One region of the Roseovarius sp. BRH_c41 genome, then DNA from elsewhere that is predicted to be linked to it. Evidence: riboswitches for the same ligand, from Rfam matches in the RefSeq annotation. Region 1 holds a riboswitch; each other region holds the start of a gene.
The links. Region 1 has a riboswitch for thiamine pyrophosphate ahead of thiD (bifunctional hydroxymethylpyrimidine kinase/phosphomethylpyrimidine kinase). Riboswitches for the same ligand answer to the same signal wherever they lie in the genome.

Region 1 (10,118 bases):
TTGGCACGGGCACCACAGGGGCCGTTGCCAAGATGCTGGGCCGCGACTACATCGGCATCGAGCGTGAGGCCGCCTATCGCGTGGTCGCGGAAAAGCGGCTGGCAAGCATTCGCAAATTTGACCGCGACGCGCTTCAGGTCTCGACCTCGAAACGGGCAGAGCCGCGCGTGCCCTTTGGTCAGTTGATTGAGCGCGGCATGTTGCGTCCCGGTGAAATGCTCACATCCATGAACGGGAAATGCGCCGCAAAGGTGCGCGCTGATGGCACTTTGGTGGCTGATAGTATCAAGGGCTCGATCCATCAGGTCGGCGCACATCTCGAAGGCGCGCCCTCTTGTAATGGCTGGACCTATTGGTGCTTCAAGCGCGAGGGCAAGGTTGTGCCTATCGACGTGCTACGCCAGCAAATACGCTCGGAAATGGAAGAGCGCCCCAACTGATCCCCAAGACACCGCCGGTGCCCAAGGCCTGACTTTCTCGGGCACCATTGACCTGCCCCGCCTTCATGGCGGGGCTTTTTTCGTCACTGGTCCGGGGCACGAGTGACAAGAGCGGTCAGCTCGGAAAAGAGTGTATTGGGCTGCAATAGTCTCTCTTTCATATCCCAGAGCGCGGAGATGCGCCCTGCGGACAGAACATGACCAGCCATTGCATCTAACTTGGCTCTTATGTCCGCCTCGGGCATCGGGGCCTCAGGTCCGCCGCGCGCATTGACATCGCCTGAGGAAAGCCGCCGCCCGTCCCGCAGGATGGCCGTGACATCCGACCAGCGCCCGGCGGGAAAGCGGGCGGAATGGCGCGGTTCTTCGCGCACGGTGATACGGGCATGTATCTTGGCAACGTCTGCATTCCGAAGTCCTGCGCCGGTTATGTGTTCCGGGCCGATCCGCCCATGAACCAACAAGGACGCGAGAGCAAAGCCAAGCGAATACTGTGCCTCGCTGGTGGTGGTGGGAAGTCCGGAGTAAAGCGCAGCAGATTCAGCAAAGGTTGCAACCTCAAGCGTCTCGATTTCGGGTCCAGTAACCGCGTGCTCGACCATCAGCACGCGAACGCCTTCGAGCGCACCATGGGCCCAACGACAGATTGGATAGGGCTTAATGTAGTTCCGCAAGAGCGTCCAATCCTGTCCCAAATCTCCCCAAATATGCGTCACGTCGGCCCCTTCGACCGTGATGGCGGGCGCGCCGATAAAGCCACGCTCGGCCTGTATCAGAGACGAAATCCCAACCAATGCGCCCATTCCTGACCCATCATGCAGCATGGTGGGATTGGCGATCTCGCGCATCATCTGACTGCGCGGCCCATGGTATTCGGCGATACCCATGGCCTGACGCAACACCTCGGGCGTTTGCCTCCGAAGATGTGCCCCCAGTGTCGCGACCCCTAATGCATTCCATGCCCCCGACGTGTGGTAATCAGCGGTGGTGGCATGCAGCGCGACGCCCGCCCGTGCGGCTATCTCATAGCCCACGGCAAGGGCTGTGAGCGCCTGCCGCCCGGTCAGATCCAAGGATTGCTCGGCATAGGCAAAGAGCGCTGGCACCAGGGCACAGCCGATATGTCCCTTGGTCGGGTTGTAGCCATCATGCCCATCGAGATTGTCAATCTGCGTGGCCAAGGCCCAAGCCGCCCCCGGCCTCGCGCAGCGCCGACCATCAAAGAGCAAAGTTGCGCTGTGTTTGTCACTACTCGCACCGTGAAAATCGACCGCAAACTCGCGCGCGATCCTACTCACGTCGAGCGATGCCGCCCCCGCCGCAACTCCAAGTGTGTCGACAAGCAGTAATGCGGCCCGTTCAAGCACCGCCTCAGGAATGGAAACCGAAGGATCAAGCGAAAAGTCAGCGATCTTATCAAACTGATGAGGCACCGGAGCAAAGGACATCAAGGCATCTTTCTGCAAGGAACATTTCCTCACCCTGACGCGATTACGCGAAGCCTTGAGTCCTGTTTGCGACATGTCCTATCCCGCAATCTCCTCTTGCAGCATAAGAAATCGGCTGTTAGCTATTGGCAACATCCGTTGGGGTGCCCGTTTTCGGGCTGAGAGACATTACGTCAACCCATCGAACCTGATCCGGTTGATACCGGCGTAGGGAACGGACATCAGCACGCAACACGCGTCCCAAGTCCGTTTCGCTCGACATGAGAGGACTGGCCGATGGTGGCAACGGCATTGACAATCGCGGGCTCCGATAGCGGCGGAGGTGCGGGGATTCAGGCGGACCTCAAGACCTTTTCGGCCCTGGGTGTTTATGGCGCCAGTGTGATCACCGCCGTGACCGCACAAAACACCTGTGCGGTCACCGATGTGCATCCCGTTCCGAATGCCGTTGTTGCCGCTCAGATCGCTGCTGTTTTGGGCGATATCAGGGTCGATTGTATCAAAATTGGCATGTTGGGCGATGCCAGCCTGATCGAGACCGTGGCAGAGGCTCTGGTGGCGTACTCTGGACCGATCGTGCTTGATCCGGTCATGGTTGCCAAATCCGGAGCAAAGCTCTTGCCGGATGCAGCCCGAGAGGCTTTGATCGCGCTACTTTTGCCGCGTGCCGATCTAATGACCCCGAATTTACCCGAGGCCGCGAGCCTTCTTGGCGCCTCAGAGGCTGAGGATGACGCTGAGATGCAAGCTCAAGGTCAGCGCCTGCGCGACATGGGTGTTCAAGCGGTACTGATGAAGGGTGGACACGGACGCGGCGACACTTGCAGCGATTGGCTGATCTCTGACGGGGTGGTGAGGTTCGACGCGCCCCGTATCGCCACGCGCAACACCCATGGGACGGGATGTACTCTGTCCTCTGCCATCACGGCGGGGCTCGCAAAGGGCCTAACATTGCACAAAGCGGTAGAGAACGCACATATCTGGCTGCATCGGGCGATTCTGGCCGCCAACATGTTGGAGATCGGCCAAGGACATGGCCCGGTGCATCATTTTCACGAGATCTGGACATGAGCAAGGCGATCACCATACGAGGGGCGGGGATCGTGGGCCTCTGCGTTGCCACAGAGTTGATCGCACAAGGCGCGCGCGTGATCCTGCGTGATCCTGCGCCAGAGCCGGGACCAACCGCATGTTCTTGGTGGGCGGGGGGTATGCTTGCGCCTTTTTGTGAAGGATTCAGTGCAGAAGAACCCGTAGTCCGCCTGGGTCAACAGGCGGCGGATTGGTGGTCAGCACAGGGCGTCAAAGTCGAGCGTAAAGGCACTCTTGTGGTAACGTTGCAACGTGATCGCCGCGAACTGGATCAATTTGCCCGAAGGACCAAGGGGCACCGGCTGGTATCAAGTGAGGAACTGGCCAAGTTAGAGCCGCATTTGGCCGAGCATCACGCTCGTGCGCTGTATTTCAAAGATGAGGCGCATATTAACCCGCGCATGGCCCTCGCGCAGTTGCGGGATCGGCTTGTTCTCTCTGGCGTCGTATTCGAGCAAAGCGCTGAGACCCCGCATGGCCCTGTGATCGATTGCCGCGGACTTGCGGCGCAAGATGCATTGCCTGAACTGCGGGGCGTCAAAGGCGAAATGGTCATCCTGCGCGCCCCGGATGTGACCCTAAATCGGCCCATCCGTCTACTTCATCCCCGCTTTCCGCTCTATATCGTCCCGCGTGGGGACGGAGTTTTGATGCTGGGCGCGACGCAGATCGAAAGTGAGGAACGCGGGCGCACCTCGGTCCGGTCTGTGATGGAGTTGCTCTCTGCTGCCTACGCACTGCACCCGGCCTTTGGCGAGGCGGAGGTGATGGAGATCGGTGCAGACGCTCGCCCAGCTTTTCCCGACAACCTGCCGCGCATCATCCGCAAAGGGGACACGATCTATGCCAACGGCCTCTTTCGTCACGGCTTTCTTCTGTCGCCTATCGTGGCACGGATGGTGGCCGGTTTGGTGACAGGCGACAATACAAACCCGGAGTTTTTGGCCCATGAATATCACGGTTAACGGCACCACGCAGGATACCGCAGCCACAACGCTCGACGCGCTGCTGACCGAGTTGGGCTATGGCGAGGCCAAGGTGGCCACAGCGGTGAATGAAAGTTTTGTTCCTGCTATAAAAAGGCCGAAACAGAGACTGAATCACGGCGACCGCATCGAGATCGTCGCACCAAGGCAAGGGGGCTGAGATGCCTGTTTTCTACGAGACCGAGATCGCATCGCGGCTGATGTTGGGTACTGCGCAATACCCGTCGCCGGCGATCCTCGCGCAGGCGTTCCGCCGCTCTGGCGCGGGCATCGCCACCGTTTCGGTGCGCCGGGAGTCCGGGGGCGACCGCGCGGGACAGGCATTCTGGGACATGATCCGCGAACTAGGCGTGCACGTCCTGCCCAATACGGCCGGCTGTCACTCGGTGCGCGAGGCGGTGACCACGGCGCAAATGGCGCGCGAGATCTTTGACACCAACTGGATCAAACTAGAGGTAATCGGCCATGCCGACACCCTGCAGCCCGACCCCTTTGGATTGGTCGAGGCGGCCCGAGTCCTGTCTGAGGACGGGTTTCAGGTGTTCCCTTACTGCACCGAGGATCTCGTGCTCTGCGAGCGGCTTGTCGAGGCCGGGTGCCGGGTTCTGATGCCTTGGGGCGCACCCATTGGTACGGGGCTGGGACTCAACAATATCTATGGGTTGCGCAGTTTGCGCGCGCATTTCCCCGATCTGCCCTTGGTGATCGACGCTGGCCTTGGCCTTCCCTCACAGGCGGCGCACGCGATGGAACTGGGCTATGACGCCGTTCTTCTGAACACCGCCGTCGCCAAGGCTGGCGATCCGGCCATGATGGCCGAAGGGTTCGCACGCGCGCTAGAGGCCGGGCGGCTGGCCTTTGAAGCCGACCCGATGGAGCCGCGCGACATGGCGGCACCTTCGACCCCCGTTCTGGGGAGGGCCTTTACCTGATGACCTTGCCGCGTTTCTATCCGATTTTCGATCACGCCGACTGGTTGCGCCGTCTGCTGCCGCTCGGCGTGGGGTTGGTCCAATTGCGGATCAAGGATGTTCCCAACGGCATGCTGAAACAGCAAATCGCGCTGGCACAGGGTCTGTGCCGCGCCCATGGTGCAATTCTCGTGGTTAACGATCACTGGCAGGCGGCGATTGATGCAGGCTGCACTTGGGTGCATCTGGGGCAAGAGGATCTCGATACCGCCGATATCCCTGCGCTCCGCCGCGCCGGGATCAAGATCGGGCTTAGCACCCATGACCATGCCGAACTGGACCGCGCGCTGTCCTATGCCCCTGATTACGTGGCGCTTGGTCCGGTTTATCCGACCATCCTGAAAAAGATGAAGTGGCACGAACAAGGGCTGGGCAAGCTGACGGAATGGAAGCACCTGATCGGTGATATCCCCCTCATCGCAATCGGCGGCATGTCGGTGGAGCGTGCGCAAGGCGCGTTGAGCGCCGGGGCGGATGTGGTCTCTGCCGTGACGGACATTACCCTCAACCCTGACCCCGAAGCTCGGGTGCGGCAATGGTTGGACGTGACTGGATGAGTCGTTATGCGCGTCAGATCGCCCTCCCCGAGTTCGGGACCGTGGGGCAGGACCGGCTGGCCGCGGCGCATGTGCTGGTCGTGGGCGCAGGCGGGCTGGCGGTGCCGGTGCTGCACTACCTCGTGGGTGCAGGCGTCGGGCGGATCACGTTGATGGATGGTGACCACGTTTCCCTCAGCAACCTGCACCGTCAGACGCTGTTTCGCATGGCGGATATCGGCAAACACAAGGCACGGGTTGCGGCCACACATATGACCGCTCTCAACCCGGATTGCACGATTTCCGCCGTGTTAGAGCCGCTTGATCCGCTAAACGCTCCCCGCTATGTCACTGCCGCCGATCTGGTTCTCGACTGCGCTGACAGTTTCGCGGCGAGCTATGTGCTGTCCGACACCTGCCTGACGCAAGGCAAGCCGCTGATCAGCGCCTCCATCGTTGGCACCTCTGGCTATGTGGGCGGCTTCTGCGCTGGCGCGCCCTCTTTGCGCGCGCTTTTCCCGGATTTGCCCGACCGGCTGGGCAGTTGCGATGCCGATGGCGTGCTGGGCCCGTCGGTTGGCGTCATAGGTAGCCTTCAGGCGCAGATGGCACTGGCGGTTTTGGCGGGAATAGAGCCTGATCCCCTTGGTCAACTCGTGACGTTCGAGGCGATTGGCCATCGCTTTGGCGGTTTCCGCTTTGATGGTGCGCCCGAGCCAGAGACCGGTTTCCGCTTTATCGCGACCGGTCAGATCACACACGACGACTGGCTGATCGACCTGCGCGCCGAGACTGAGAGCGGTCCCGCGCTGCCAAACGCCATCCGCCGCTGCGTCCCCGACTTCAATAACCCCGACACCCGCCCCCAAGGCGCGCGTGCCGTGCTCGCCTGCCGTTCCGGCCTGCGGTCTTGGCAGGCCGCGACGCGATTGCGCGCCTATTGGGACGGAGAGATTGCCTTGATCGCCCTTGGCGACGTTCAACAGGAGACTGACACATGAGACACCTCACCCTGATCCTTGCCCTGATGGCGAGTCCAGCCTTGGCGCAGGACAAGATGACGCTGATCCTCGACTGGTTCATAAACCCGGATCACGGCCCGATCATTGTGGCCGAGGAACTGGGCTATTTCCAAGACGCTGGACTTGAGGTCGAGGTGATCGCCCCTGCCGATCCCTCTGACCCGCCCAAGATGGTCGCTGCCGGCCAGGCTGATCTGGCGATTTCCTATCAGCCGCAGTTGCATATGCAGATCGAGAACGGGCTGCCGCTGCGCCGCGTTGGCACGTTGGTCGCCACGCCGCTCAACTGCCTCTTGGTGCTCGAGGATGGGCCGATCAAATCCACGGCCGATCTCAAAGGTCGCAAGGTGGGCTTCTCGGTGGCGGGTGTCGAAGAGGTTTTGCTCTCGACCATTCTCGCGCAGCATGGCCATAGCCTGAGCGACATTGAACTGGTCAGCGTCAACTGGTCACTCTCGCCCTCGCTTATGTCTGGCCAAGTGGACGCGGTCATCGGCGCCTATCGCAATTTTGAACTCAATCAGATGGAGATCGAGGGCGTTCCGGGGCGCTGTTTCTACATCGAGGAAGAGGGCGTACCCGCCTATGACGAGCTGATCTATGTCGCCAATCCCGACACGATGAACGCCGACATGATCCGCCGCTTTCTCCATGCCACAGAGCGTGCGACGCAATACATCATGAACCATCCGCAAGAGAGCTGGGAGATTTTCGCCAGCACGTCGCCCGAATTGCAGGACGAGTTGAACGAAAAGGCCTGGGTTGACACCTTTCCGCGCTTTGCCACCCGGCCCGCGGCACTCGATCATGCGCGTTACAAACGGTTCGAACAATTCCTGCTCGACACCGGGATGATCGAGAACGCAACGCCTGTCTCCGGGCTGGCCATGGACCTGAACGCAGAATGACCCAAGGATACGGAGTGACCTTTCCCCGCCTGCGCGATGCGGCGGGCACGGTTTGGCAGGATTACACCCATCACGCCTTTGTCGAGGGGCTGCGCGAGGGCACGCTGCCGCACAAGGCGTTTCTGGGCTATCTGGTGCAGGACTACGTGTTTCTCATCCATTTCGCCCGGGCCTGGGCCTTGGCCGTAACCAAGGCTGATGCTCTCGAGGAAATGCGCGCCTGTGCCGCCACGGTGAATGCGCTGGTCAATCACGAACTCAGCCTGCATGTGAAAACCTGTGCCGAGGCGGGGCTGAGCGAGGCAGACCTCTATAGCGCCGAAGAGCATCCCGCTAATCTGGCCTATACGCGCTATGTGCTCGATGCCGGGCATTCCGGCAATTTCCTCGATCTGCTGGCGGCGCTTGCCCCTTGTGTCATGGGTTACGGCGAGATTGGCACGCGGGTGGGTCCGGTTGCGGCGGATCATCCCTATGCCGAGTGGATCAACACCTATGCAGGCGACGCCTATCAACAGGTGTGCGGTGATGCGGGCGCGCTTTTCGATGGGGCTGTGGCCCGCCGTCTGGGTGCAGGAGCGCAGAGCACGCCGGGTTGGGCGCGCCTCTGCCAACGCTTCACCACCGCCACGCGGCTTGAGGTGAGTTTCTGGGATATGGGTCTGTCCTTTGGCCACTAAGTTCGACTGCCGCGCGGCCTGACATGCTCAGGCTGCGCGGCTGGCGACGATGGCAAAGAGCGCCACATAAGTGAGCTGATGCGCGGCCTGATCGAGACCAAGGTAATGCCAGAAACGCGGGTCAGCATCATCAACACCGTTCTGGCGAACAGCGCGGGATTTTGCCCAGTCGATGTGATAATGCAGGACCGTTTCCGCGATTGCGAGTCCAAGAGAAAATTTCCAAGTCAGACCGAACCAGAGCAGGATGGGCAGGCTGAATGCGCCATGCAATCCGGCGTGAAGGACACCGGAAGGATGACCATAGCGTCCCTTGTTGGCAGCCATCCACCCGGTCTGAAGCTGAAAATCGGCAAGGTAATGCTTGATCTGAAACAAGATCAAAAAAAGACTTAGGTTGAAAATGCTCGTCATGTGACACCTGGCGGCGCGGGCGTGTAGGCGGAGCTATCAGTGCAACGGTTCTCCGACAGAAACGCGATTTGAACCAAATTGGGTCGAGCGGTAATTCCGAAAGTCTAGCACATCGTACAGGCTGATGCATCAACGCCGCGGGAGTCCCATGGCGACTAGGGTTTCCAAATCGGTCTTGATACCTGCGACCAGCGCGGGCCACTTTGGAAAGTGAAAACCGTATTTGATCACCTCAAGTGTGAAATCAGGACGCACAGTGAGCGCTTGCTCCAAGGCTCGTTGAGCGGTACCCCGGTCGCCCGCACGCAGGGACAGGACGGCATAGGCCGAATGCACAAAGGCCTCGGCCCCTGGATTGCGCGCCGCTGGTTCGAGATATTTGCGCATGTTCTCACCCAAGGTCATGTCGCGCATCCAGATCGCAACGGCGAGCATCCAGTAAAACGACCAGAGCATCGGGTCTTGCGGGCTGAGGCGAATGGCCTCCAACCCAGCCTCTTCCATCTCTGCGGTGTCGGGGGTCTTTTGAAAGAGGTTGATAAAGGTCTGCGCATTATAAACCAGCGCGTCATTGTGATTGAGGGCGCGCGCGCGGGCCAGGGCGTCGCGGGCGTCCTTCTCTTGCCCTTGTAGGGTCAAGAGCTGTGCTAGGGTGATGTGGCCCAGTTCAAGCCGATCATCGAGTTCGATGGCCCGATTGCCGTGATACATACCCTTGATCACATCCTCGCGGGGATTGCGGCTCCGGCCGGAATAGATGCGCACCGCATGCACCCGACCAATCAACGCATGCGGCAGCGCATAGGTCGGATCGGCCTCGGCTGCAGCGTGAAAAAGGGCGGTCGCATTGCGAATGCCGCCGGTGGTCCGCATGTCGATCTCGGTCAATCCACGCTGGCACATTTCCCAGGCCGAAAGGCTCTCGGTCGGTTTGGCGCGGGACATTGCGCGTTCATGCGCACCGATTTCGGGGGTAAGTCCGGTGACGATACAGCGCGTGATGTCATCCTGAAGCGCAAAGAGATCGGCCATGTCACGGTCATAACGATCAGACCAGATCTGATGGCCTGTCTCGGCCTCGATCAGTTGCGCGGTGACACGCAGACGAGCGCCCGCGCGGCGCACGGACCCTTTGACCACGTAACGCACACGCATGTCCTGCGCGATCTGGCGCATGTCCTGTGCCCGGTCCTTGTAGGCAAAGGAGGACCCGCGAGCGATCACAAAGAGCGAACGAAAGCGCGACAGCTCATTGATCAGATCCTCGGCGATCCCATCGGCGAGAAAGCCGTCCTCGACGGAAGACGACAAGTTATCAAACGGCAGGACGATGACCGAAGGACGATCAGCGCTCTGGGTTACGGTGCTGCGGCTCTCTGCCTCGACCCCTGTGGCGATATGCCAGACCTCGACTGGTGTTGGGATGTTTCGGACATATTGCATGCCCTGTCCAGTGATGCTCAGACTGGCATCTTGAGCCAGCATATCGCGCACCGTGCGTGACACGCAGATGCCGCCGGGGGACGACAGTGTTTCGAGCCGGGCCGCAATATTGACCACATCGCCCAAGACATCAGATCCGTCTATCAGAACGCTGCCATGATTGATGCCCACCCGCAAA
Region 2 (10,118 bases), on a different contig from region 1:
GGGCGCGGCCCGCGCGATGGAGACGCTGATGAGCGAGGTCACACAAGAGCGCCCCGGTGGTCGGGCCATGGTGCGGGTGCTGCTCTTGCAATGCGTGATCGAGATGCTGCGCGGACGGCTCGAGGCAGGCGATCCGGCGGTGCTCTGGCTGGGCGCGCTGGCCGATCCGGGGCTGTGGCGGGCGCTCTGTGCGATGCTGGAAGATCCCGGCGCGCCACATGCCCTCGAGAGCCTTGCCGAAGCGGCGGGCATGAGCCGGTCGCGCTTTGCCGAGCGGTTTCAGGCGACCTATGGACAGGGTCCGATGGGGTTTCTCCGGGCGCTGCGTCTGGCGCGGGCCGCACAGCTCTTGGTCGATCAGCGTGTGCCGGTCAAGCGGGTGGCGCAGATGGTGGGATTCGCCAGCCGGAGCGCCTTTACCCGTGCCTTTGTCGAGGCATGGGGGCAGTCGCCGCGCGCCTTCCGGCTGGGACAGGACAGGTGATCAGGCGGCGGACCGGGCGCAGAAGGTGACAGTGTTGCGGCCCTGTGCCTTGGCCGCATAGAGCGCGCGATCCGCCTCTTCCAGCAATTGACCGACAGGCGGAGCGGCCCGGCTAGGGGAGGGATTGGCCATTGTGACCCCAATCGACACGGTCACATGCAGCGTGGCTTTGTGCCCCGAGAGGGCGATCGGGGTCTGAGCGATCATGGCGCAAAGCCGGTCGGCGGTGCGTTGGGCGCGCAGGCGGGTGGTCGCAGGCGTCACGATCAGAAACTCCTCGCCGCCAATACGGGCGAGCATGTCGCCCTCGCGCAGATGCGCCCGAAGATGGCGCGTCACTTCGCAGAGCACCCGGTCGCCTGCCGCATGACCGTATCGGTCATTGACCTGTTTGAAAAAGTCGAGATCGGCGACCATCACGGCAAAGCTCTTGCCGGTGCTCCGACTCGTTTCTATCACCCGTTGCAGGAAGGGTAGGGCGAACCGGCGGTTATGCGCGCCCGTAAGCGGGTCAATCATCGCCGCCTTCAGCCCATCGCGCAACGCCGCCCGAAGCCGTTCTGCGCGCCGCTTGCGCCGCAGTTGCGTGGAGATGCGCAGGATCAGTTCTTCGTGATCCGACTGGCCATTGATGACGTCATCCGCCCCCATATCCAACAGCGTCACCGCAAGCGAGTCTGCCTCGGCATCCAAGAGCACGATAACCGGGCTGCACCGGGTGCGTTGCGCCGTCTTCAATTCCGCCACCAGGCGTAACCCTTCTTCTGCGTCGATAGCGGCGATGCGCAGCAAATAGACATCGGCAGACGGCTGCATCCCCGAAAGGGGCGGCGCGTGATCCATGTCGATTATGCTGGTGCCGTGGATCGAGCCCCCGGCGAGACAGGTTTGCAGGGCATGTGCCTCGGCGCGTGATCTTGCGATGATGCCGATGCGTCCCGGCAGATCGAAACCGGCATGCGGCTCGGCAAATCCCAAGGCCTGTGCGGTGCCAATCTGGCCACTGAGTTCCAATTCGCTGTGATATTGCCGCAAGAGGTTGCGCAATCGTGCCAAAAGCAACGCCTCGGACACCGGTTTGATCAGAATGTCATCCGCCCCGGCACAGAGTGCGGCACGGCGTTCCGTCTGACAGGTGCCGGGCTGCAAGAGCATGACCGGAATGCCCCGCACCGCGTCGGAGCGGCGCAGTGCGGTCACGAACTCTGTCGCCGTGACATCGGCAAGACGAGCATTGGCGAGGATGAGATCAGGACGGTCCCGCACCGCGAGCGTCATGGCCTCTTTGGCCGAAGACGCCTGTAAAACCTCGTAATGCGCAGCGCAAAGTTTGACCTTCAACTCGATCCGATTGGTCGCAAGATCGTCGACGATCAGAATTCTACCTGACATGGACGTAGCGCCTTTGCTCTTGCCCTTTACGATTGGTTCACTATCCATTGCAGAGGTTAAGAAAACCTTTCCAGAAATTAACCGGGATGACGATGCAGCAGGAAACCGCCGAAACAATCGCGTTGCAGGCTCTCAGTTGGCTGGCCGGTCAGGACGATCTGTTGCCGGTGTTTCTGGGGGCGACGGGGGCCTCGCAGGACGATGTGCGGGCACGCGCGACAGAGCCGGAGTTTTTGGGCGCAGTGCTGGATTTCCTGATGATGGATGATGCCTGGGTCGTGGGGTTCTGCGATGCGCAGGGATTGAAATACGAGACGCCGATGATGGCGCGCGCGGCGCTGCCGGGCGGCGCACAGATGAGCTGGACATGAGCCGCGCCGACGGCGTCCTCTTTGACAAGGACGGCACGCTCTTTGATTTCCACGCCACCTGGAGCGTTTGGGCGCATGGCGTCATTCACGATCTGGCAACGGGCGATCCCGCCATCATGGACCGCTTGGCGCAGGAAATACATTACGATTTGGACGCGCGCCTGTTTCGGCCCACAAGCCCGATCATCGCGGGCACCAACCGTGCGGCTGCCGAATGTTTGGGGCGCGCCCTGCCGGGGCGCGCGATTGAAGAGATCGAGGAACATCTGCTGCTGACCTCGGGCACCGCGCCCTTAGCCCCTGCCGTGCCGCTGGCCCCCTATCTTGAAGGGCTTGCAGCGCGGGGGCTGCGGCTGGGTGTGATGACCAATGACAGCGAATACGGGGCGCGCGCGCATCTGACTGCGGCAGGTGTGCTGGCGCATTTCGATTTCATCGCCGGGTTTGATTCCGGCTATGGGGCCAAGCCGGCGCCGGGGCCGCTTCTGGCCTTTGCCCGCGCTATGGGCATGGAGCCTGCCCGCGTGGTCATGGTGGGTGACAGCACCCATGACCTGATGGCGGGGCGCGCAGCGGGGATGCAATGCGTGGGCGTGCTGACCGGCACGGCAAGCCGCGCCGATCTGGAAACGCTGGCCGATATCGTGCTGCCCGACATCGGCCATATCCCGGCTTGGCTGACTGCATGAGGCAACACCCCCTGTTCGGGCTGGCGCTGGCGACCTTCGGTGCGCTGATGCTCACGCCGGATGCGCTTTTCATGCGGTGGTCGGGTATGGGCGGCTATCAGATGGTCGGTTGGCGCGGGTTGCTGATGGGGCTGGTGTTCCTGATCCTCTGGGGTCTGACCTCCAAGCATCGGTTGCGTGATCTGGGCCTTCTGGTGAGCGGTTACGGGATTGGCGTCGTGGTCTGCCAATATGCCAATGCCACGCTCTTCAGCCTTGGCATCGCCAATGCGCCGGTCGCTGTCGTGCTCTGTGCCGTGGCGACCGTACCGGTGTTCGCGGCCCTCTTTGCCCGGCTCATCATCGGGGAGCCGACGCGCATCGCCACATGGATCACCATTGCCGTCGTCCTGGCGGGCATCGCGCTGGCGGTCTTTGGCGGCGGGCACGGGGATGTGACACTGGATCGCGCCGCCCTCTGGGGGGCCTTGGCGGGACTGGGCGTGGCGATGGTGCTGGCGCTCAATTTCGTGATCCTGCGGGCGCAGCCACAAATCCCGATCCTCTTGGTGATCGGGTTGGGCGCGGTGCTGGCCGGGGCCTCTGGCGTGATCGTCACTGGGCCTGCATTGATGCTGCAGGGCGAGGTCTGGGCGATTGCGATCTGTGGCCTCGTGATCCTCCCGGTGTCGTTCTTTTCGCTGTCGCTTGCCTCGCGCTATACCCATGCCTCGAATGTGAGCCTGTTGCTCCTTCTAGAAACGGTGTTGGGGCCGCTCTGGGTCTGGCTGGGCACGGGTGAGGGGCCGACGCCCATGATGCTGGCGGGGGGTGTGATCGTGGTGATCAGTCTGGCGCTCTACCTCTGGCAGACCGGGCGGCGGCGCATGGCGCGGCAAACGTGATGCGCAAAAAACAAAAACGACAGCATAAGTCGCAAAGCGGCATGTGACGCTGCCTTGCGCGGTGTTTCGTGAGGTCAAACGAGCACCGGAGGGCGTCACATGGTCGAAGATCTCAAACGTAGAACACGTAGTGGCGGACGCGCAGGCGGGGCCGCCCGCCGGGGCAGCGCTGTCATCGAACAGATGCCATGGAACCCGCCCATCAACCGCGACCGACCGACCGAGCCGTTGTCCGATGTGGGCGTGCTGGCGATTCACGATGGGGCGATGCGCATTCTCGAAGAGATCGGGATCGAATTCCTCAACCCCGAAGCGGTCGAAATCCTGCGCGCCTCGGGTGGCTGCGAGATCAATGGCGAGAATGTCCGCATGGGCCGCGATTTCGTCATGGAGATGATCGGAAAGGCACCGGAAAGCTGGACCATCACGCCGCGCAATCCCGAGCGGCAGATCACTATCGGCGGCAATCATCTCAATTTCGGCAATGTCTCCTCGCCGCCGAGTTACTGGGATATGAAGATCGGGCGCAAGGTCTCGGGCACCCGCGAGATGTGCCAGAACCTGTTGAAACTGACGCAGTATTTCAACTGCATCCATTTCGCGGGCGGCTACCCGGTGGAACCGCAGGACATTCACGCCAGCGTCCGGCATCTCGACGTGCTCTACGACAAGCTGACGCTGACCGACAAGGCGATGCATGCCTATAGCCTGGGCGCAGAGCGGGTCGAGGACGTGATGGAGATGGTGCGGATTGCGGGCGGCCTCAGCCACGAGGAATTCGAGGCGACGCCACGGATGTATACCAACATCAACTCGACCTCGCCGTTGAAACACGACTATCCGATGCTGGATGGTTGGATGCGGCTGGCGCGGCGGGGGCAGGGGCTTGTGGTCACACCCTTCACGCTGGCGGGCGCAATGGCGCCGGTGACGATGGCGGGGGCGGTGGCGCAATCCATTGCCGAGGCGCTCTGTGCTGTGGTTCTGGCGCAACTCATCCGCCCCGGCGCGCCCTGTGCCATTGGCACCTTTACCAGCAATGTCGACATGAAATCCGGCGCACCCGCCTTTGGCACGCCCGAATATATGCGCGCCACCCAGATGACCGGGCAATTGGCGCGGTTCTACAAGCTGCCGATGCGCGCCTCGGGCGTCTGTGCGGCCAACGTGCCCGACGGTCAGTCCATGTGGGAAACCTCCAACAGCCTCTGGTCCGCAGTGCAGGCAGGGGCGCATATGGTCTATCACGCCGCCGGATGGCTCGAGGGCGGGTTGATTGCATCCCCGGAGAAGTTCATCATGGATTGCGAAATCTTGCAGCAAATCCAACGCTATATGGACCCGATGCTGACGGCCACCGAACCCGATGACATCGCCATAGAGGCCATCCGCGAGGTCGGTGACAAGGGGCATTTCTTTGGCATCCAGCACACGCAGGACCGCTATACCACCGCCTTCTATCAGCCCTTCCTCAGCGATTGGCGCAATTACGAAGCCTGGGAGGCGGCCGGCGCGGTCTGGACCCCCGCGCGGGCGCATCAGGTGTTTCAGGACATCATCGCCGGGTTCGAAGCCCCACCGATGGAAGACGCCGTGCGCGAGGAACTGGCGGATTTCGTGGCACGCCGCAAGGCCGAGGGCGGGGCGCCCACGGATTTCTGACGGGGAAGGTTCATCATTGGCGATGCGCGGGGCGGCGCGTACCGCGCGGTGGCGATTATGGCCAAGGTCAGATCAGACCCAGAAGTGGTGATAAGTCTTGACGACAAACGGAGTGTTTCAGGCCGGCGCGTTGCGGAAGGCTTCGGGCCTGTAGCGTACCTTGGCATTTGGCCCCTTGGGGTCAAGCGTGTAGAGTTCAGGGTATTTTGAAAGGTAGGCGCGCCAGTTTTTTACGGGTATTTTGCTAAGCTTCACGCCGTGATCCCTGAACATGCGCGTCGATAGTATTCTGACTTCCAACCCATTCGCATCCTTGCAATTGGACCGGATTACGTTCCTGATTTTTTGATCAAGGTCGGATACAATATCGCCCACTATGGGCTTTGCAATCTCGGCCTTGGGCTGCGGTATTTTAGCAGAACATGGCGGAGCGGATGTGATCACGTGGAATTCCGAACACGCCGCGCGAAATCTCTCGAGCGTCTTGGCCTCTCCCGCTCCGATCACGGTCAGCCCATAGCCCCGCAAACGAGTGGCAAGATGGGTGAAATCCTGATCCGAACTGACCAAAAGCACCGCCTCGCATTGCTCGGAGAGCGCGCGTTCCATCGCATCGATGCACATCAGCATGTCTGTGGCGTTCTTGCCGCTGCCGGAATGGATGAACTGAAAGCCGGGAACCTTGTCCCAATCAGGCAGAAGACCGACATTGCCATAGGCGCGCAGCAGGTCCGGCGCGCCGTGACGGCGGGCCAGATCAAGGATGGTCTGGGCGTGCGTCACTGAGATATTGTCGGCATCGACAAAGGCCGAGAGGCGCAACGGCACCGTAAGGCGGATCGGGGGCAATGTGCTCATGCCCGCAGCCTAGGAGGTGAATATGGATGGAATTGGGACGGCGGGAGATCTTTTTTATGGCGCGCACGTCAGGTGCGTGACTGCGGGGCTAGGGGACATGAGTATTTGGACCAAGAAAAAGTCACCCCACCACCTTGCCATCCAGCCAGCGACGACAGGCCCGGTCCACCCCAGCATGAAGGCAAAGCGTCAGGATCGCCAGCACGATCAGGGCGGCGAACATCAGATCAATCTTGGCGCGGCCGTTGGCCAGCAGCATGAGATAGCCGAGCCCCTTGGACGCGCCCACCCATTCGCCGATGATCGCCCCGATGGGCGCATAGACCGCAGCGAGGCGCAGACCCGAGGCAAAACCCGGCAGCGCGGCAGGCACGCGGATATGCCACATGAGCCGCGCCCGGTTTGCGCCCATGACGCGCGCGAGGTCGAGCCAATGCGGCGGTGTGCGCATCAACGCGTCAAAAAAGGCTGATGTCACCGGGAAATAGATGATCAGGAGCGCCATCGCGACCTTGGACCAGAGGCCATAGCCCAGCCAGAGCGTGAGAATGGGCGCGAGGGCAAAAACCGGGATCGCCTGGGAAAAGACCATCATCGGGCGGATCAGACGCCGAGCCACATGCGAGGACGCGAGGCCAATCGCCGAGAGGCCGCCGAGAATCGCCCCCAAGGCGAGGCCAATCAACACCTCTGCCGCCGTAATGGTCGCGTGATGGGCAATCAGCGCGCGGCTGGCCCAGAGGGTTTCGGCCACGCGCGCCGGCCCCGGCAGGATGAAGGGCGGCAATGCCGCGAGCGTCACCAGCGCCTGCCAGAGCACAAGCGCGAGCGCTGTAGAGGTGGCGATGGTGACAAGACGGCTCATGGGGCAGGGTATCCGGCGAGGGCCGCATCGAAGAACGCGCGCTCCAGCCTTGTGGCTGTGACAAAGGCGGATTGTGCGGCAGCTTGATCCTCGGGCGAGAGGATAGGCCAGACCTGATCAAGCTGGCCGCGCAGATAGGCCACGACGCCCTCGAACCCCGGCCCGCTGTGCAGGGTGATCCATTCCCCGAACCAAAAGCGGAGGTCTGTGGCGCGGTCCGCATGTGGGCTGGCCCAGTCGAGATAGGTCCATTCGGCGACGCTCAGCACCGCGATCATTTGCGCATAGCGCCCTGATCTTGCCGCCGCGCGCATCAGCGCCTGAAACTCGGCTGTCACCGGATGGGCGGCGGCGGGCGGCTCTACAGTGCCGCCCAAAGCGTCAATCGCACGCAGGAAATAGGTATTCTCCGGTCCTGAAATCAGCCCCAGAAACTGTGCCGCCGGTATGGCATCCGGCAGGCTGGGCGCATGGGCGATGGCAGAGGCCAAGAGCCGCACGAAATCCTCGATAAAGAGGTAATCCTGTTGCAGATAGGCGAGCATCAGCGCCTCGGGCAGCGTGCCCGCCGCAAGCTGGTCGGTAAATGCGTGCCGGGTGGCGGCCTGCCAGTCCTCGGCCACAAGGGATTTGAGATGGTCGGTGGGGCGCATGGCTGTTTCCTTTCAGGCGGGCGCGCGCAGGCGGGCAAAGAGCCGGCCCTGCGCGGCCAAAGTCTCGGGGTCATCCACCGCGCGTGGCACCGGGGCAGAAGGCGACGTCACATCCTCCAGCCCGGTCTCGGTCAGGATATGGATGGCGTGTCCCATGCGCGCGGCCTCGGCCGGGTCATGCGTGACCATCAGCACCGTGCGCTCCGTCAGATGCGTGGCCGTGAGATCCTGCATCTGCGCGCGGGTGCGGGCATCCAGCGCCGAAAACGGCTCGTCGAGGAGGACGATGGGGCGATCCTCCATCAGCGTGCGCGCCAGCGCCACACGCTGTTTCTGCCCGCCCGAAAGCGCATGGGGGCGCTTGTCGGCATGATCCGCCAGCCCCACCCGCGCCAGCATCTCGCGCGCCCGCAGAATGTCGCGCGGTCTGCCGCGCAGCCGCGCCCCAAGCGTCACATTGCCCAGCACATCAAGCCAGGGCATCAGCATTTCACCCTGCGCCATCAGCGCCATGCGCCCCGGAAGCGGCAGACCGTCCGAGGCCGCGATTGTCCCGGCAAACTCTGTCACCTCGTCCAGCCCGGCAATCAGGCGCAAGAGCGTCGTCTTGCCCACGCCGGACGGTCCGAGCAGACAGGTGATGCGCCCGGCCCTCAGGGTTAGCCGCAGCGGTCCAAAGACCGGCACAGCCCCAATCCTGGCGCTGCCATCGAGGGTCAGACTGGGCGGTGCGGTCATGCGCGGCCTCTTCAAGCTTGGGCCGCAGGCTAAGGGGAAGAAGGGCGCAAGGCTGCGCGGTCTCCGTTCCCTCCGCCGGTGCAAGCCGGATCAGGTTCGATGGGTTGGCTCTTCGCCTCTCAGCCCAAGCGGGCACCCCAACGGATATGTCAGGTGTAGCAATGCGTCTTGCCGTTGGCAAGGCTGCGGTGGCGCATGGAATATACCCTGCATTTTAGATGTTCAGCGCTTGTTAGGACTTGGCTGTCAGGCTGGCGCCATCTGAGGGGAGAGTGTCATGCACGGGCTGGTCAACCGCGCCATCGAGAGATTTGTCAGGGATACCTATGGGCGCGATGTGTGGATTGACACGATTCGGCGATTGGATATGGGCCTGACCGAATTTGAATCGATGATGATCTACGAGCCGCAGGTGACCGCGCAGGTGCTTGCGGCGGTGGGCACGCGGCTTGCGCGCGGGCGCGACGACTTGCTTGAGGATATCGGCACCTATCTGGTCTCCAATCCGGCGACCGAGGCGTTGCGCCGCTTGTTACGGTTCAGCGGGGTGGATTTTGTCGATTTCCTGCATTCGCTTGATGACCTGCCAGAGCGCGCGCGCCTTGCGGTTTCTGACCTCGACTTGCCCGCCCTGGAACTGCTCGATCAGGGCGGCGGGCTCTACCGCCTGCATGTCGGCTGTCCAGAAGGGGATGGGCCGCGTTTCGGGCCAGTGGTGGTCGGGCTTTTGCGGGCGATGGCGGATGACTACGGCGCGCTCGCGGTGGTCGAGCATCAGGGCGAGGCCGGAACCTGTGAGATCCTCGAAATTCGGCTTCTGGACGAGGGGTTTGCCCATGGGCGCGCCTTTGTTCTGGGGGCCGGAGGGGGGGCGCCATGACGGATCGCGATCAGGTGCTGTGCCAGATTCTGGCGGGCTTTTGTCCGATGCATGCAGTGCTGGACGAAACCGGGCATGTGGTGGGGGCGGGGCCAACCCTTGCCAAACTCTTTGGCGATCGTCCGATGCACGGCGTGCGGTTTCTCGACCTGATCGACCTCTGCCGCCCGCAGACAGCGCGCGATATGGCGGAGCTGCGTGCCTGTCACGGCGTGCGTCTGCGGCTTCGTCTGCGGGCCGCACCACGGACCACGCTCAAGGGTTTGCTGCTGGCCCTGCCCGGCGGCGGCGCGGTGGTGAACCTCTCCTTCGGGATTTCGGTTGGGGAGGCGGTGCGCGATTTTGGCCTCACCGGCGCGGATTTCGCCGCGACCGATCTCACGACCGAGATGCTCTATCTGATCGAGGCAAAATCCGCCGCGATGGAGGCCTCGCGCAAGCTGAATCTGCGGCTGCAGGGCGCGCGCATCGCTGCCGAAGAACAGGCCTTCACCGACACGTTGACCGGTCTCAGAAACCGGCGCGCGCTCGACCATGTGCTCGATCGGCTGATGCAGAGCGAGCAGGATTTCGCACTGCTGCACCTGGATCTCGATTTCTTCAAGCAGGTCAATGACACGCTGGGCCATGCCGCGGGCGATC
Region 3 (10,118 bases), on a different contig from region 1:
CCAATCTTGTCCGCTGTCATTGTTGGGATTGAAGAAGTAAACGCGCATCTGCCCAGTTGGGTCCAAACCTACCCGGATTAGTGTGATCGCGTGCCAGCCCACAAACGTCGCGCCCGTGTCTGTCACCGCGATCCCGGCAGGCTGCGGGTGGATGACTGGTTGGTTGCCGTTGTATTGAGGGTGGTAACAAGCGTGGAAGTGGCGCAGGAAACTTTCATAGTGCTTCAATGCGCCTGTCGCGACATCGACGGCTATGTGAAAATCCCGCCCAACCCACCAGCCGTGAAGTTCGGGATTGATCCAGCGGGCATCGTCAAGTTGCGGGGCAGCGCCCGTGGGGGTAGGTATCCTCATGACCAAATCCAAGCAATCCGGCGCTTTCAAAGGGCATCGATTCCCTTCTGAAATCATCGCCTACGCCGTCTGGGAATATTTCAGATTTCCAATGAGCTTGCGCGATGTCGAGGACCTTCTGGCCGCGCGCGGTGTGGTGGTCAGCTATGAAACGGTCCGCGCTTGGGTTGCAAAATTCGGGTCGCAATATGCCAAAATGATCCGGCGGGATCGTCCGGCGGCGGCGGACAAATGGCACTTCGACGAAGTTGTCATTCCGATCAACGGGAAGAAATATTGGTTGTGGCGCGCTGTTGATAGCAATGGCGATGTGCTGGACATCCTCATTCAGCCACGCCGCAAATCGGTTCTTCCGCAAACTGTTCAAGACCTTTGGCCAACCGCGAGTTGTTGTCACGGACAAACTTCGAAGCTACGGGGCCGCCCTGAAAGACCTCGCTCTGGGCATCGAGCACCGCAGCCATAAAGGTCTCAACAATCGATCTGAAGGATCGCACCGCCCCACCCGACGACGAGAAAAGATCATGGGAAGATTCAAATCGCCAAAACAAGCCCAGCAATTTCTTTCCGCTCATGATCAGGTCCAAACCGTCTTTCGCCCGCGCCGCCATACACATCCAGCCGCCGCCTATCGCCAGACCAGAGCCGACGCCCATTGGGTCTGTGACGACATCACGCGTGAGCTGAAAGCGGCCTGAGGTCAAACGCCCTGGCTTTCGCTGCCGGGAACTCCGACAACTTGACGATGCCAATTAGCCTCATGGGATCGGTACAAGAGAGAAGCTGGCGCAAGCGGGGTGCAGTCAAGTCCAGCGCTTTGCCGCATCCGGGACCAGAAGTCCACCCCGGCGCGCGTTCATCCAGCTGTGGAAGTGCGCATCATCGTTGAAACGACATTTGAGAACGGTGAAGGATTTCTCTTTGACTCAATTCACTAGGCAGTACACCCATTAATTCTTGTTTAACTGTATAGGTTTGTGATTCACTCCCGGGCGAACATCGGGCGGGAGGATGCAAATGGCACGATCAGACATGAGCGATCTTGAATGGGAATTCATCAAGGCGGTCTTGCCCAACAAGACAAGGGGCAAGAAGCGGGTTGATGACCGCCGCGTGATCAACGGTATTTTCTACGTCCTGCGCACCGGCATCCCTTGGGCTGATCTACCAGAGCAATACGGCCCACCGACCACGGTCTACAACTGTTTCAACCGGTGGAGTTATGCGGGCCACTGGGACCGGATCATGGACGCCATCGCCGACGCGCATAACGTTGACATGGTGATGGTCGACGGGACCAGCGTGCGCGCGCATCATTCCGCCACAACACTCAAAAAAAGACCCGCGCCGCTGTTTAGGTCGTTCACGGGGCGGATTAGGGACGAAAATACATGCACTTACCAATCAGGATGGGCTGCCGATCCGATATGAATTGACACCCGGTCAAGCCCATGACGCGCCGCCGTGCAAGACGCTGCTCGCCAACCTACAGCCTGGTCAACACGTGCTCGCGGACAAGGCATATGACGCAGACTGGATCAGGGACATGATCTGGGAACAGGGTGCTATCGACGTGATCCCTCCCAAGGCAAACCGTAAACTGCCCGCCGAATTCGATGCTGAAATCTACCGGGAACGCAACAAAATCGAGCGTTTCTTTGGCAGGCTGAAAGCCTCGTTCCGTCGTATCGCAACCCGATACGAAAAGACGTCACGCAACTTCCTGTCGATGATCAAACTGGCGTCGGTCAGACTGTGGATCGAGTTTTATGAGTCGGCTGCCTAGTAATCAGGTTCTGCAATCCGAAGTTGTTCGACATAAAAATGCCACCTTCCTTTGGTTGTCGTTTTCTTTAGGGAGCGGAGCTCGCAACCTACCGACCATTTCAAGGTGCCAAAGCAATGCTTCGCGTTTACGATCAGACGGATGAAAACTCTAAAACAGTAATTGTGGAAGACATGTTTGGTGCCAACCTGACAATGACGACAGATTTGTCGTTCGTGCAGGAATTAGGCGCGCGTTTTCAGGGGCTGGGGCTTCACGCAATAAGGTTCCCCGGCGGGTCAGTTACCGAATGGTATTTTGACATATCTGACATTGCGGGCGGTAGTCATAACCGAACAATAGGCTCATTTGAAGATGCGCACGTTGAGTTGATACCTTTCTTTAAATTCTTGAATTTTGCAGCAACCATCGAAAAGAGCGTTACGCTTGTAATTCCAACGATAAACGGGTTTTCGCAGACGGCTTCCGAGGCGCTTCTGTCAGGTGACTTTGGCAACCGGGTTGTCACTGAGGCCTATCTGGAAAATGTGGCTGATTTCGTCGCCATGGCGGCTTTGACCTCGCAACAACAAGGCGTCACTGTTGATGCCTTCGAGATCGGCAATGAGTTCATGGCCTCGGGTCGGATGACTGCGAGCGAGTATGGCCAATTGGCCGCAGCTGTGGCGGCGGTGGTCGAGAGAACGCTAGACTCGTTGGCTATCGCACGGCCTGCGCAAGCCGACATTGTTGTCCAGACACTCAGTGCGGCCGGAACCTACTCCCCAAATGGCACGACCATTCTATACGTCGATGAGGCAACGGGTTTCATCTACGAACTGCATGAGATGGGTGAGGCCAATGTCCCGGAAGTCAGCGATCTGACAAAGGTCGTCGTGCCATCGCAGGGCACTGCACGTCAGCAGAATATCGCGATCATTTCCGCTTTTGAACAGGATCACGTGACAGTTCAGAACGCAAATGGCCAGCAGATCATTTTTGATACGTCGAATGCGGTGGATGCGATCGACGGCGTGACAGAACACTATTTCCTTGATGGCGGCTTTGATGCGGTCGATGCTGACGAGCACTACGGATTCAATCAGCTTGAACTATGGCGTCAAAGTCTGCCGATGCGCGACGCCAGCCTTCCAAAACTGGATTTCTACATCACAGAATGGAATGTCCGCAGAAATGGCGATGTGGATGAAGCCAACAATCGGGGCCTGCAGCAGGCTGCAACAAATGTTGCAATGTTCTATGAGATGGTCACCCACGACGTGACGACCGCATATTTCTGGCCCTCGATTTTCGACCAAAGTTCTTCCGTCACTCTAATCCACCAGAACCGCCAGCATTTGACGATCGCGGGAGAGGCCTACGCCCAGCTCACCAACACAATGGGAATGACCCCATTCCTTGGTTTCCTCGATCAAGGCAACGTTGATATCCATGGGTTCGAGAACGAAACAGAGGCTTTCGTTATTCTGTCAGAGCGTAGCGGCACGGAAAACCGAATACTGCTGAACCTGAGCGAAGTGCTCGACAGCGTTCGATATAGTGTCTCTTGGATTGAATTATGGGATGGCGGTGCGGGTGGGCAAGATGAAGCGGCAGACCCTGTCATTCAAACAACGGAAATTGTAGATCTCGTCACTCCAAAAGAGCTGGAGGCATTCTTGGTGACCATGCAATCCTGGTCCCTACTCTACATGAAGATTGAGGCCGTCAGCATGGAGGAACCCCTGAGGGCTGAGGCGCCCGAAGGCGATGCGGCCCGCCGGATCGTTACGGGCAGCGAAGCGCATGACAACCTTCATGGCGGATTGGGTGATGATACCCTGCGCGGTCTCGACGGCGATGACCAGCTAAATGGGGGGGAGGGAAATGACAGTATCGGAGGCGGTCTGGGAAATGACACGATCGACGGTGGTGACGGCGATGACATCATCGGTAGCGGTTTTGGCGCAGATTCCATCACGGGCGGCACCGGTAATGACGTGGTCGCAGGCGGTGCCGGGAATGATACGCTAGAGGGTGGCGGTGGCAATGACAGCATGTCTGGCAGCTTTGGCAATGAGCTGATCAACGCGGGTGGCGGGACCGATGATGTCGGTGGTGGCACTGGGCGTGACACGATTGACGCCGGTGCCGGCAATGACCGGGTCGGTGGCGGCGAGGGTGATGATTTAATATTTGGCGACGACGACAATGATTTTCTCGCCGGGGGCGGACGCAACGATACGATCGATGGCGGCACCGGCAATGACACGATCAACGGCGGCGCTGGCAACGATGTGATGACCGGCGGCACCGGCGCGGATCAGTTCGTATTCGCGTCTTTCTTCGACGGCGATGCCGACGTGATTACTGATTTCGAGGATGGAACCGACAGCTTCTTCATCCGGATTGTGAACCCTAACACTGGTGAGACCAACATCAGAAATGGCGGCAATGGTATTGCGGGTTTCGTTGATGCTTTGGGTATCGTCGACACGGTTGCAGGCGCGCAGTTCAACTTAAACGGCAACACCATTCTAGTCGAAGGCATCGCGGCGGCGAGCATTACTGTGGATGACTTCAGTTTCTTGTGATAAGCAAGAAAGCCCGCCAGTCTCGGCTGGCGGGCACGATAAACTAGAAGCTAATATGTGCTCGCGTGCTTCCCGATGCGCTGACACGAGAGAGGTAAATCGCCTCTCTCATCTGCCAGTGAATTTGGTCGGCAGATGCGATCCTTCGACCGTCCGAATGATCTCCAGCCTCTCAGATGCGGGGTATCTCATTCCTCGTCCTCCCGAACCCCTGTCATGCTTTTTTTGAGCATGCGGTTTTCCAAGGTGAGATCTGCCACGCATTCCTTCAGAGCCAAAGCTTCGGAACGCAGGTCCTTTACCTCAGGCGAAGTTGCTTGGCGGGCTGTCTCGCCCGACAACCGCCACTTGCCAGCTTCCAGAAAGTCCTTCGACCAGCTGTAATTCAAGCTTTCGGCTATGCCCTCCCGGCGGCAGGGCACCGAAATGCTTTCCTCGCCGCGTAACCCAGCCAAGACAATGCGGATTTTCTCTTCCGCTGAATAGGTTTGCCGGGTCTTGCGGCGAATGTTCTTGACCAACTTGTCAGCCGCGTCCTTCTGAGTTTCAGGCTTCTTCATCATCTCGATCTCCTAATCGATAAGATGAGCCAGAAATCATCCGTTGTTCAAATCCTCAAATCAGTCCCACGGGTGCTGACGTCAGACACGGCGGATGTTTTTGACCAGCTTGTCCGCTGCGTCTTTCAATGTTCCGGGCTTCTTGTTCATCTCGATCTCCTAATCGATAGCATGAACCAGAACTCCTTCGTTGCTCAAATCCTCTAATCTGTTCCAAACGTGCTGACGTCAGACAAACGCGAGTTGGCAAACGAACGCCGAGAACCCACTGATTTCGCAACTTCCGCAGTGCCTGGCGAATGATCGTCCGACACCGATTGGCGTAACAAGAAGGAGAACCCAATGCGCAAGATTCTACTGATTATCGTGACCGTGATCCTGAGCACACCAATGGCCATAGCCCAAATGAGCAACATGGAAGGGATGAATCATGGTACAATGACCATGGACAAGGCTTCTGCCGAAGAAGCCATGCTCGTTGACGCGACGGTAAACAGCATCAACGAGGATAGCGTGAACGTCAGCCATGCTCCAATCCCCGAGATCGACTGACCTCAAATGATAATGGAAATGCCATTTGCGAAAGAAGCCGAGGTGATGCTTGGAATTTCCGTTGGCGACAAAGTTGTCATGACCCTTGTGATGGGTGACGATGGCATGCCGCGCGTCACCACGTTGACAGTCAAGCAATAACAGCACTGCGCCGCAGCAAGCTTGTTGCGGCGCAGTTTCTTCTAGATGGTCCTATGCCTGCAAGAGGTTGAGGATACGTTCATTCATCCAAGGGCACATAGAGATCGCCGGCCTCGCGGAATTTTTCCGCCATCGCCGCCATACCCTCTTTCTGCGCCTCCGCGCGGATATCGTGGCTGATCCGCATGGAACAGAACTTTGGCCCGCACATCGAACAGAAATGCGCCACCTTATGCGCCTCTTTGGGCAAGGTCTGATCATGGAAATCGCGCGCGGTTTCGGGATCGAGCGAGAGATTAAACTGATCCTCCCAGCGAAATTCAAACCGCGCCCGGCTGAGCGCATCGTCGCGCCGCTGCGCCCCCGGCAACCCCTTTGCGAGGTCGGCGGCATGGGCGGCGATCTTGTAAGTGATGACGCCAGTTTTCACATCGTCGCGGTCGGGCAGGCCCAGATGTTCCTTGGGCGTGACATAGCAGAGCATCGCACAGCCGAACCAGCCAATCATCGCAGCCCCGATACCGCTGGTGATGTGGTCATAGCCGGGGGCGATGTCCGTGGTGAGCGGCCCGAGGGTGTAGAACGGGGCCTCGTGACAACACTCAAGCTGCTTTTCCATGTTCTCCTTGATCTTGTGCATGGCGACATGGCCCGGCCCCTCGATCATCACCTGGCAGTCCTTGGCCCAGGCAATTTTGGTCAATTCGCCCAATGTCTCCAATTCCGCGAATTGCGCGGCGTCATTGGCATCGGCGATCGAGCCGGGGCGCAGCCCGTCGCCAAGCGAAAAGCTCACGTCATATTGGCGGCAGATGTCGCAGACCTCCTCGAAATGCTCATAAAGGAACGACTCGCGGTGATGATGCAGGCGCCATTTGGCCATGATCGAGCCGCCACGGCTGACGATCCCCGTTACCCGGTCCACGGTCATCGGCACCATATGCAAACGCACGCCAGCGTGGATAGTGAAGTAATCCACACCCTGTTCGGCCTGCTCGATCAGCGTGTCGCGGAACACCTCCCACGTGAGGTCTTCGGCGATGCCATTCACCTTTTCCAAGGCCTGATAGATTGGCACGGTGCCGATGGGCGCGGGGGAATTGCGGATGATCCATTCGCGAGTGTTGTGGATGTTGCGGCCCGTGGAGAGATCCATCACCGTGTCCGCCCCCCAGCGGATCGCCCAGACCAGTTTGTCCACCTCTTCCTCCATCGAGGAGGTGACGGCGGAGGTGCCCATATTGGCGTTGATCTTGACCAGAAAATTGCGCCCGATGATCATCGGCTCAAGTTCGGGGTGATTGATATTGGCCGGGATGATGGCGCGGCCTGCCGCGATTTCCTGCCGGACAAACTCCGGGGTGACGTAATCAGGGATATTGGCGCCCCAGTCGTTGCCGTCACGGTGGCAGGGTGTCAGCTCTCGCAGCTGATTCTCGCGGATGGCGACGAATTCCATCTCGGGCGTGATGATGCCTGCGCGGGCATAGGCGAGTTGGGTAGGGGCAGCCCCCGGTTTGGCGCGCAGCGGCTGGGGTTTGACCGGAAATTCCGGTACCAGCCGGTCGCCCGTGACAAAACCGTTATCCTCGGGTTTGATGTGGCGGCCCTCGTAATCCTCCACATCCCCGCGCGCCATGATCCAAGAGCGGCGGAGTGGCGGCAGGCCCTGGCGAATGTCGGTGGTGAGGTCCGGATCAGTGTAGGCACCAGAGCTGTCATAGACGGCAAGCGGGGCCTCGCCAGCGGTCGGGTGGGTCGAGATTTCGCGCATCGGCACCGCGATTTCGGGATGCAACTGGCCGTTGACATAGATTTTTCTGGAGGCGGGCAGGGGCCCGGTGGTCACGCTTGGGGTGATGCGTTGGGTCGGGACGTTCATGATGGTGCTCCTCGAGTCACGTTCTGCAAAGAGACCAGATGCGCGCGGCTGGGGAGGCATGAGAGCATCGCAGAGCCCCCGGTTCAGACCACGGGATATGCCCCTTACCGGCAAAATCACGCGCCCTAGCTTCCTACGCCAGTGTCAACTGGATCAGGTTCAAAGGGTCGCGACACTGCCCGTAGCGGGCCAGCCGCCTCTCAGTCCCTCGGTTGGGACTCCCCTGCGTACATTGTGGTTATCTTCAAAAAACCCGGCTGGCAAGCCTGTGGATGGAGTGCCTCCTCTGAAGTTCTCTAATCGCATTGGTCAAGTTTTATAATTGATGCCTTCACGCGCGCCAGGTTCATGGCTCTCTCCGCGGTCGACCTCCATGGGTCGCCGCATGTTGGCGTCGGATGGTCGGATCGGCCTAAGTGGTCCTCGCACTCGTTTCGCTGATCAGTGCATTCAGAGTGACGGCCTTATCCGCGTCATACGTCCCGGCGGGGACGCGTCCGCTGGTTTAGAGCGTTTCGCGTGAAACCTGAGTCGCGGGGGATGCCCAATTGGTCTTGAATGTGATCCATCCTGAGTGGGAGGATGGGTCATATCAGCACCTTTGCCTTTGGCGCTTTGTGTGCGATTTCAGCGACTGATTGAAGATGGGTTAAGCGGGCGGGCGTCGGCGTTACGTCTGAAACTCTCGCCAGCCACAGGCGCACGATGGGCACGACAGGTCAGAACCAGAGGAAATTCGGCCCCGGCCCCTCGGGGGCGTCCACGCGGTCAGGGCAAGCTGGCACCACACCGTGCATTCCTTGAGGAGCTGGTTGCCCAAGACCCGGACATCACGCTCTTCCAGTTGCGCGACGCATTGGCCGAGGCGGAGGGGGTGCAGGGCGCACGTCAAGTAGCTGCCATACGAGCCGCAGCACTTGACGGGCAGCTATGTATTGCAAAGCTGGTCGCCGAACCACTACGTTTTGTACATTCCCAAGTCGTTTGCGTCCAAGAAAGAATGGCACAGCGCCAATGGTCTTCGTATACCTGCAATCTCAGTTAAGGTTGCGCAGGTTTCTTTCGGCGTCGATGCCACCTGCCGCTATCGGACAGGTGGCATCTGATCGCATGCGCTCTAAAGGAGCCCCTATTGCTTGGGAAGCAGCACCCGATCTATGACGTGGATCACACCGTTCGACTGCTCGACGTCTGCAGTCGTCACGGTGGCGACACGGCCATTTTCGTCGGTCAGCGTGATCTTGTCGCCATCCATCTTTGCTTGAAGAGTACAACCTCCGACCGTCGGAACAGCGTGATTGCCATTGTCATCGGCGATCATCCCTGCAATGGCAGACGACATGGCGTCTGCGGCAACCACATGGCAAGTCAGGATTTTGGCAAGCTGATCCTTGGCGCCGGGCTGCATCAACGCGTCGAGCGATTTCTTCTTGATCATGCCGAACGCCTCATCAGTCGGTGCGAATACTGTGAAGGGGCCCGGCCCGGACAGGGTTTCGACCAGACCAGCCTGCTTAACTGCCGCAACCAGCGTCGTGTGGATTGGCGAGTTCACGGCGTTCTCGATGATGTTCTTTTCAGCGAACATCTCTGCGCCGCCTACGGTCGGGTTCTGTGCCATCGCAGTGGTCGACATGAATGCAAGGGCTGTGCCTACGAGAAGTGTACGAACCATGTGTTATTCCTCCAATCTTCAGAATAGGCGTCGATGCGCCTCGTAAGAAGCCACGGAGTGAAGCCGCCAGAAGTTTCACCCGGGACAGCGTGACATGGCGGCCTCTCATCGAAGACGCTGAGGAGACCGTGACCAACACGCTTCGCGATCTCACGCTTTAGGTATACAGCCAGTTTCAGGCCGAGTACGACCTCCTCACTTCGAACGCGTCCATCGAGGACGCGATCATCGTGAACGAATAGCGGTGCCGATCTCGCCAACGTTAGGATGTCCATGAACCCATTCAACGAGGTCGCCGTTGAAGAGGCTATTCGGTTGAAAGAAAAAGGGCGTCGCGTCGGAGATCTTGTTTGTTTCGATCGGCGTCAAGCAAATGCAAGAAATGCTACGCACGGCGCTGACAATGTGGGCGGATCGTGCGATCTTGGTTGTATCGCCGGTAACGCGCACCAGGATATCGAGCCGCTGGCGGTAGCGCAGATTCTCACGGGCAAGCGGGCGATCGACAACGGCATGAACGCGACCGGACAGATTCTGGTGACGCTTCTGAGCTGGGGTGATGCGACCGGCCCTTCACCGATGCCCAGAGATCATC

Region 2: linked by a shared signal. The riboswitch ahead of VR71_RS09975 (ABC transporter ATP-binding protein) and the one ahead of thiD (bifunctional hydroxymethylpyrimidine kinase/phosphomethylpyrimidine kinase) in region 1 are both predicted to bind thiamine pyrophosphate.
Region 3: linked by a shared signal. The riboswitch ahead of thiC (phosphomethylpyrimidine synthase ThiC) and the one ahead of thiD (bifunctional hydroxymethylpyrimidine kinase/phosphomethylpyrimidine kinase) in region 1 are both predicted to bind thiamine pyrophosphate.

The regions. Positions count from the first base shown of each region.
Region 1 is NZ_LADY01000059.1:31,569-41,686, forward strand. It holds gene VR71_RS17945 (site-specific DNA-methyltransferase) at 1-440, shown strand, start outside; gene VR71_RS17950 (MmgE/PrpD family protein) at 524-1,906, opposite strand; TPP riboswitch at 2,018-2,119, shown strand; gene thiD (bifunctional hydroxymethylpyrimidine kinase/phosphomethylpyrimidine kinase) at 2,165-2,959, shown strand; gene VR71_RS17960 (FAD-dependent oxidoreductase) at 2,956-3,945, shown strand; gene thiS (sulfur carrier protein ThiS) at 3,929-4,126, shown strand; gene VR71_RS17970 (thiazole synthase) at 4,128-4,898, shown strand; gene VR71_RS17975 (thiamine phosphate synthase) at 4,898-5,494, shown strand; gene VR71_RS17980 (HesA/MoeB/ThiF family protein) at 5,491-6,474, shown strand; gene VR71_RS17985 (ABC transporter substrate-binding protein) at 6,471-7,403, shown strand; gene tenA (thiaminase II) at 7,400-8,083, shown strand; gene VR71_RS17995 (DUF3307 domain-containing protein) at 8,111-8,497, opposite strand; gene VR71_RS18000 (adenylate/guanylate cyclase domain-containing protein) at 8,627-10,118, opposite strand, start outside.
Region 2 is NZ_LADY01000029.1:16,220-26,337, forward strand. It holds gene VR71_RS09930 (AraC family transcriptional regulator) at 1-484, shown strand, start outside; gene VR71_RS09935 (diguanylate cyclase) at 485-1,876, opposite strand; gene VR71_RS09940 (DUF3572 domain-containing protein) at 1,969-2,247, shown strand; gene VR71_RS09945 (HAD family hydrolase) at 2,244-2,936, shown strand; gene VR71_RS09950 (DMT family transporter) at 2,933-3,820, shown strand; gene VR71_RS09955 (trimethylamine methyltransferase family protein) at 3,920-5,482, shown strand; gene VR71_RS09960 (NYN domain-containing protein) at 5,600-6,340, opposite strand; gene VR71_RS09965 (ABC transporter permease) at 6,462-7,205, opposite strand; gene VR71_RS09970 (TenA family protein) at 7,202-7,858, opposite strand; gene VR71_RS09975 (ABC transporter ATP-binding protein) at 7,871-8,596, opposite strand; TPP riboswitch at 8,647-8,746, opposite strand; gene VR71_RS09980 (heme NO-binding domain-containing protein) at 8,874-9,476, shown strand; gene VR71_RS09985 (GGDEF domain-containing protein) at 9,473-10,118, shown strand, end outside.
Region 3 is NZ_LADY01000037.1:170,306-180,423, forward strand. It holds gene VR71_RS12110 (hypothetical protein) at 1-354, opposite strand, end outside; partial or broken gene VR71_RS24975 (IS6 family transposase) at 353-1,052, shown strand; one part of gene VR71_RS24980 (IS5 family transposase) at 1,372-1,694, shown strand; one part of gene VR71_RS24980 (IS5 family transposase) at 1,693-2,140, shown strand; gene VR71_RS12130 (calcium-binding protein) at 2,257-4,713, shown strand; partial or broken gene VR71_RS12135 (transposase) at 4,831-5,276, opposite strand; gene VR71_RS24985 (hypothetical protein) at 5,616-5,825, shown strand; gene VR71_RS24990 (hypothetical protein) at 5,844-5,966, shown strand; gene thiC (phosphomethylpyrimidine synthase ThiC) at 6,046-7,848, opposite strand; TPP riboswitch at 7,962-8,083, opposite strand; gene VR71_RS12155 (fasciclin domain-containing protein) at 8,978-9,523, opposite strand; partial or broken gene VR71_RS12160 (electron transfer flavoprotein subunit beta/FixA family protein) at 9,764-10,078, shown strand; partial or broken gene VR71_RS24995 (DUF932 domain-containing protein) at 10,086-10,118, opposite strand, start outside.